DNA from 3 places in the Lentzea sp. NPDC004782 genome. Region 1 is predicted to be linked to each of the others. Evidence: riboswitches for the same ligand, from Rfam matches in the RefSeq annotation. Region 1 holds a riboswitch; each other region holds the start of a gene.
The links. A riboswitch is a leader RNA that binds a small molecule or an ion and turns the genes downstream of it on or off. The one in region 1 is predicted to bind thiamine pyrophosphate.
Positions count from the first base shown of each region.

Region 2: another riboswitch for thiamine pyrophosphate. It lies ahead of thiC (phosphomethylpyrimidine synthase ThiC); the one in region 1 lies ahead of ABZV40_RS24845 (thiamine ABC transporter substrate-binding protein).
Region 3: another riboswitch for thiamine pyrophosphate. It lies ahead of ABZV40_RS00100 (FAD-dependent oxidoreductase); the one in region 1 lies ahead of ABZV40_RS24845 (thiamine ABC transporter substrate-binding protein).

Region 1 covers NZ_JBEXJN010000027.1:57,317-59,570, reverse strand. Annotated here, with positions in the region: gene ABZV40_RS24850 (iron ABC transporter permease) at 1-425, opposite strand, end outside; gene ABZV40_RS24845 (thiamine ABC transporter substrate-binding protein) at 422-1,411, opposite strand; TPP riboswitch at 1,414-1,526, opposite strand; gene ABZV40_RS24840 (4a-hydroxytetrahydrobiopterin dehydratase) at 1,559-1,852, shown strand; gene ABZV40_RS24835 (glycoside hydrolase family 88 protein) at 1,907-2,254, shown strand, end outside.
Region 2 covers NZ_JBEXJN010000001.1:12,252-14,505, forward strand. Annotated here, with positions in the region: gene ABZV40_RS00065 (LysE family translocator) at 1-408, shown strand, start outside; gene ABZV40_RS00070 (hypothetical protein) at 554-946, shown strand; TPP riboswitch at 1,118-1,242, shown strand; gene thiC (phosphomethylpyrimidine synthase ThiC) at 1,232-2,254, shown strand, end outside.
Region 3 covers NZ_JBEXJN010000001.1:17,306-19,559, reverse strand. Annotated here, with positions in the region: gene ABZV40_RS00110 (class III extradiol ring-cleavage dioxygenase) at 1-337, opposite strand, end outside; gene thiE (thiamine phosphate synthase) at 369-1,010, opposite strand; TPP riboswitch at 1,037-1,148, shown strand; gene ABZV40_RS00100 (FAD-dependent oxidoreductase) at 1,152-2,099, shown strand; gene thiS (sulfur carrier protein ThiS) at 2,096-2,254, shown strand, end outside.

The DNA of each region.
Region 1 (2,254 bases):
TGCGCCCACAGCCCGCCCACGGTCCGCGCGACCACCGCGACGTTGAAGAACGCGTTGGCCAGCACGATCGGGAGCACCCCGCCGTCCGGCCAGAACGTCCGGAACGCCAGACCCACCACCACGGTCGGCAGCACGAACGGCACCATCACGGCCGCGCGCACGATCCCGAGGCCCCGCAGCCGGCACCGGGCCAGCACGAACGCCACCGGCAGCCCGGCGGCCACCGCGACCAGGGTCGACGCGGCGGCCTGGCCGAGGGTGAAGCCGACGAGCTGCCAGGTCTCGGCCGAGAACATCGCCTCGGCGACACCGCCCTCGCGGAAGCCCAGCGAGACGATGGCCAGAACCGGCCAGGCGAAGAAGAGCGCGAGGAAGGCCAGCGGCAGCGAGGAAGCCGCCGACCAGCCGGAACGCGCCGAGATCAGCCCTGCACGAGCTTGCGCCACTGCTCGACCCAGGCTTCGCGGTTGTCCTTCACCTTGTCCGCGGGCAGGGTCTGCGGGTTCGGCGGCAGCGGGGCGTCCTTGGCCCACGACGCGGGCAGCGCGACGCCCTCACGTGACGGGTAGACGTACATCTGCTCGGCGACCTGGGCCTGGAACTTCTCGCCCAGCAGGAAGTCGAGCACCTTCTGCGCGTCAGCGGGGTTCCTGGCCCCGGCCAGCACGCCCGCGTACTCGACCTGCCGGTAGCAGGTGTCCAGCACGGCCTTCGTCTTCCCGCCCTCGGCCGACGGCGACGAGGCGTAGGACACCACGATCGGCCGCGTGCCCTTGGTGGCGGAGAACTCCTGGTTGTAGGCCTCTTCCCAGCCGCTCACGACCTTGACGCCGTTGGCCTTGAGCTTGGTCCAGTACTCCTGCCAGCCGTTCTCGCCGAACTTCGCGATCGTGCCGAGCAGGAACGCGAGCCCCGGCGAGGACGTGGCGGGGTTCTCCACGACCAGCTTGTCCTTGAACTTGGGGTCGACGAGGTCCTCGTACGAGGCCGGCTCCGCGCCGCCGAGCTTCGCGGGGTCGATGTTCAGGCACACGTCACCGACGTCCACGGCGTGCAGACGCCCGGTGTCGTCGACCTCGTACCGCTGCGCGCCCTTCGAGGCCTCCGGCGAGGCGTACGCGGCGAACACGCCCTCGGACAGCGCCCGCGAGGCGAACGTCGAGTCGACGCCGAACGCGAGGTCGCCGATCGGGTTGGCCTTGGTGAGCACCAGCTTGTTCGTCAGCTCGCCCGCGTCACCGTTCGCGATCTGCTTGACCGTGATCCCCGAGGACTTCTGGAACTCGTCCAGCACCTCCGGCTTCACGACGAACGAGTCGTGGGTCACCAGCGTGACCTCGTGCGTCTGCGGCGCGGTCGACGTACCGGCCGAACAACCGGTCAGCGCCAAAGCGGCGGCGACAGCGAAAATCCTTCTCACGTCAAATCTCTCCCTACGCCGGTATGACCCGGATCAGGTGGACGGTCGAGGGCTTGCGAGCCCTCCTCTCAGCCCGGCGCTTCACCGGACTCCCGTGGCAAACGCGCAGCTTACGTGACGTGGTGGGACGATCAGGACATGGCCGAGCTGTTGAGCGACGATCAGTTGAAGGACCTGCTGCCCAAGCTGCCCGACTGGACCGCCCAGGACGGGGTGCTGGTCAGGACCGTGGAGCTGGAGAGCTTCGCGCAGGCGATCATGGTCGTGAACCGGGTCGCGGAGATCGCGGAGAACGACAACCACCACCCGGACGTCGACATCCGGTACAAGACCCTCACCTTCCGCCTGAGCACCCACTACAAGGGAGGAATCACCGCGCTCGACGTATCTCTCGCCGAGGAAATCGACGGAGTCCTGGACGCGCTGGCCTGATTCGGTCAGGATGTGCGCTGCCGCCGCCCGCGGATATGGAGAGGGAACCCCCTCATGCGGTTGCGCACACCTCTGTTCGTCGTGGCGCTGGCAGGCAGTCTTCTGATCGCACCGGCGGCGGCTCAGGCCGTGCCGTGCGCCCTGACGGACACGATGATCAAGGCCAGCTTCGCCTGGCTCGACAAGGGCACCGATCTCAAGGCGAACAACTGGTCCAACGCGAACTTCCACGTCGGCAACCTCGCCCAGGTGCGGACGACGGGCATCAGCAACCACAAGACGTGGCCGTGGGTGCAGGCGAACAAGTACCTGCTGCCCCTCGACCCGGCGAACCCGTACGCCCCGGACCCGCAGTCCAGCGGCGAGGCCTACCTCGACGTGTCGTACTTCCACCCGCAGCCG
Region 2 (2,254 bases), on a different contig from region 1:
GCGTCCGAGATCGCCTACCACGGACTGCGGATCGCCGGCGCGGTGTTCCTGATCTACCTGGGCGTGAAGGCGCTGATCAGCAAGACCAAGGCGGAGAAGGCACCGCCGCCCGCGAGCCACGCGTTCCGCAGCGGGCTGGTCGTGAACCTGGCCAACCCGAAGCTCGGCGTGTTCGCGATCTCGTTCCTACCGCAGTTCGTGCCTGCCGGGGAGGCCGGCCAGGGGGTTCTGCTCTTCCTCGCCGTCGGGTGGGTCCTGATCGACACCGTCTGGTACCTGATCATCGTGTCGATCCTGCACACCATCCGCGGCTGGCTGAGCCGCCCGCGGGTGCGCCCGGCGCTCGAGAAGCTGTCGGGCGGCGTGCTGCTGGCGCTCGGAGTCCGGCTGGTACTCGACCCGCGTTGAGATCGGGTTGCCCCGGCGCCAGAACAGCTCGGGCAGTCCGGCCAGCTCACCGAGGGTGTGGCAGGCGGCCATGGACGCGTAGCCACCGGCCAGCACGTGCGCGCGGATCCGGTCGAGACGGCCGAACTCGATCACCTCACCGGCGATGAGGAACGGCAGCACCAGCTGCCAGGCCTGCACCACCGCGGGCCGGCGCCGGTGGGGTGCGCGCAGGGCCGCGCGGGCGACTCGTAAAAGGTGCTCGTTCGCGCTCATCGTGTACGGGTGCGCCGAGTGGTCCCAGTTCCACCGGCGCTCCTCCGTGACGGCGCACCGCACGCACTCGACCGGGCCGGTGCCCAGCTCGGCGCCGCAGCGGGAGCACGCCAGCAACGTCATCGCCCAGTCCACGCACGTCCACGGGTACTCGCCGACGTCGGAGGAGACCACCAGCTCGGCCAGTTCCCGGTCGGCGAGCTGCGACGACGTCCGCAGGGCCTCCCAGTCCGCGAGCCAGAACTGGTCGAGCAACTCGGCGCAGAAGCCGCAGTCGGGGTAGCCGCGACCTGCGAGTTCTCCGCAGGAAGGGCATGCCGAGACCACGGCGGGACGCTGACCGCGACGCGCGCCGGGCGGGAACGGCTGGTGATCAGCCACGGGGAAGAGATTAGGGGTAAAGGGCGGCCTTGGCAGCTGTGGCGCGCGCTGACTATGGTCGGGTCTCGACAACTCAACACAACGCGGGAGCTCGCGCCTGAGCGGGCTGAGAGGGTGACTGGCCGTGGTGCCGGTGTCACCGACCGCCTGAACCTGACCGGGTAATGCCGGCGTAGGGAGGAATGTCGTGACGGCACTTGACGACCGTTCGGTGAAGCCCAGTGTGACCACCGGCCCGATCTCGGGCTCGCGCAAGGTGTACCGCAAGGTGTACCGCGAGGTGTCCCAGGACATCCGCGTGCCCTGCCGCAGGGTGGAGCTGACCAACGGCGAGCATGTCGATCTCTACGACACTTCCGGTCCGTATACCGACGACAACGCGACCATCGACGTCCACAGTGGACTTCCTGACCTCAGGTCGGGGTGGCTCGCCGCACGGGAACCGATCAACGGAGCTGTCAGCCAGCTCGCGTACGCGAAGGCCGGGATCACCACCCCGGAGATGCGCTTCATCGCGGCGCGGGAGAACCTCGACGCGGAGCTCGTGCGCGAGGAGGTGGCCATCGGGCGTGCGGTGATTCCGTTGAACCGCAAGCACCCCGAGGCCGAGCCGATGATCATCGGCAAGAAGTTCCTCGTGAAGATCAACGCCAACATCGGCAACTCCGCCGTGTCGTCGTCGATCGAGGACGAGGTCGAGAAGATGGTGTGGGCGACCCGCTGGGGTGCCGACACGATCATGGACCTGTCCACCGGCAAGCGGATTCACGAGACGCGCGAGTGGATCCTGCGCAACTCGCCGGTGCCCGTCGGCACCGTGCCGATCTACCAGGCGCTGGAGAAGGTCAACGGCGACCCGGCGAAGCTGTCGTGGGAGGTCTACCGCGACACCGTGATCGAGCAGTGCGAGCAGGGCGTCGACTACATGACCGTGCACGCGGGCGTGCTGCTGCGGTACGTGCCGCTGACGGCCAAGCGCGTCACCGGCATCGTCTCGCGCGGCGGGTCGATCATGGCCGCGTGGTGCCTCGCGCACCACAAGGAGAGCTTCCTCTACACCCACTTCGAGGAGCTCTGCGACATCCTGCGCACCTACGACGTGACGTTCTCGCTGGGTGACGGGCTGCGGCCGGGTTCCATCGCGGACGCCAACGACGAGGCGCAGTTCGCGGAGCTCAGGACGCTGGGCGAGCTCACGCACGTCGCACGG
Region 3 (2,254 bases), on a different contig from region 1:
TCAACGGCACGTAGGCGCCGTGGTCGAGTCCGCGCTCGGGGTCCTGCTGGACGTGCCCGCCGAGGAGTTTGCGCACGTCGTCGGCCAGCTCAGGCGCTCCGGGCGCGGTGTAGGTCACCTCGTAGTACCGCTGGGGGAAGCCCCAGAAGTCGTAGACCAGCGGCACGGTGGTGGTCGCGCCGATGGTCGTCGGCGCCTCCTCCCAGTGTGCGGAGACCATGAGCACGGCCTCCGGGCGCGGGAGGGTGGCGGACCAGTCCTTGAGCTCTCTGGTCCACGTCTCGTCGTCAGCCAGCGGGGGTGCCCCGTGGCTCAGGTACAGAACGGGTGCGCTCACGTCGTCGAGCGTACGCCAGTTTGTTCAAATTTCAACGACTAAGTTCAGTTTTGAACAACTCGGCGGCCTTGCGGGGGTCCTCGGCCTCGGTGATGGCCCGCACGACGACCACGCGGGTGGCTCCGGCTTCCCGGACCTCGTGCAGGTTCTGCAGGTCGATGCCGCCGATCGCGAACCACGGCCGCCGCACGCCCTTCGTGGCGCGCACGAGGTCGAGGCCCGGCGCCGGGCGCCCAGGCTTGGTCGGCGTGGGCCAGCACGGACCGGTGCAGAAGTAGTCCACGCCGTGCTGGGTCGCCGCGGCCCGCATCTGGTCGACGTCGTGCGTGGAGCGGCCGATCACCGGGTGCTCGCCGATGATGTGGCGCGCGCACGAGACGGGCAGGTCGTCCTGGCCCAGGTGCAGCACGTCCGCCTTGACCGCGTACGCGATGTCCGCGCGGTCGTTGACGGCGAGGAGCTTGCCGTGGGTGTCGCAGGCCTCGGCGAGGATCTCCAGCGCCGCGATCTCCTGCTTCGCCTCCAGTGACTTGTCCCGCAGCTGGATGATGTCGACGCCGCCCGCGAGGGCCGCGTCCGCGAACTCGGCCAGATCGGGCCGGTTCGGCGTGCAGAGGTAGAGCGTCGCGTCGGCGAGTCGTTGCCTGATCAGGTTTCCGTCGAGTCCTGGCACGCTCGCACGGTAACCGTTATGTTGGTGTCGGTCCGCACGGGAGCCTGGAGAACACCGGGCTGAGAGGGAGCGTGGTTCGCTCCGACCGTCGAACCTGATCCGGGTCATGCCGGCGCAGGGAGCGTGAATGCCTTGAGCAGTGTGCAAGTGGCCGTCCGGGGTGGCGGCGTCATCGGCCTGTCCGTCGCACTGGCGTGCGCACGCGCCGGGTACTCGGTTTCCGTCTCCGACCGCGGTTCGCCACACGCGGGCTCGCGGGTCGCGGGCGGCATGCTCGCGCCGTTGACGGAGGCTTGGCCCGGTGAGGAAGCCGTGGTGGCGCAGGGAGTCGAGGCCCTCGCCATGTGGCCGTCGTTCGCCGAGTCGATCGGTGTCCCGCTGTTCACCGCGGGGACGCTGGCGGTCGGCACCCAGCCCGGTGATCTCGCCGACCTGCGGCACGCGGGGGAGTTGCTGACCTCACGGGAGATCCGCGCTCTCGAACCGTCGCTGGGGCCCGCGGTGCGCGGCGGTGTCTTCGCCGCGGGTGACCTCGCCGTCGACAACCGCGAGCTGCTCTCCGCGCTGTGGAAGGCGTGCGTGGAAGCCGGGGTGCGGTCCGATGTGGACGGCCGGGTCGAGGTGATCGCGGCCGGGGCGTGGAGCGGCCTGCTGCACCCGGCGCTGAAGGACGTGATCCGCCCGGTCAAGGGCGAGATCCTGCGGCTCACCCACCGGCCTGGCGCGTTGCCGCCGCCTCGGCACACCATCCGCGCCCTCGTGTCGGGACGCCCGGTGTACCTGGTGCCGCGTACCGACGGCCTGGTCGTCGGCGCGACGCAGTACGAGGCCGGGTTCGACACCGACGTGTCGGTCGCCGGCGTGCGGGACCTGTTGCGGGATGCGGAAACCGTGCTGCCGGGCATCGCCGAGTACGCCCTGACCGAGGCCGCCGTCGGGTTCCGCGCGGGCAGCCCGGACAACGTCCCCGTCGTGCGCTGGCTGGAGCCCGGTGTCATCGCCGCGACCGGCCACCACCGCAACGGTCTGCTGCTGGCCCCGCACACCGCGCGTCTCGTGGTGGCGCTGCTTGAGGGAGGAAGTTCGTGAAAGCACAGGTCAACGGCACTTCTCGGGACCTGGTCGACGGCACGTCCGTCGCCGCGGTGGTGTCGCTGGTGGGGGCGCCCGAGAAGGGGGTGGCCGTGGCCCTGGACGGTGCCGTGGTGCCCAGGGCGTTGTGGGACTCCACGATCGTGCCGGAC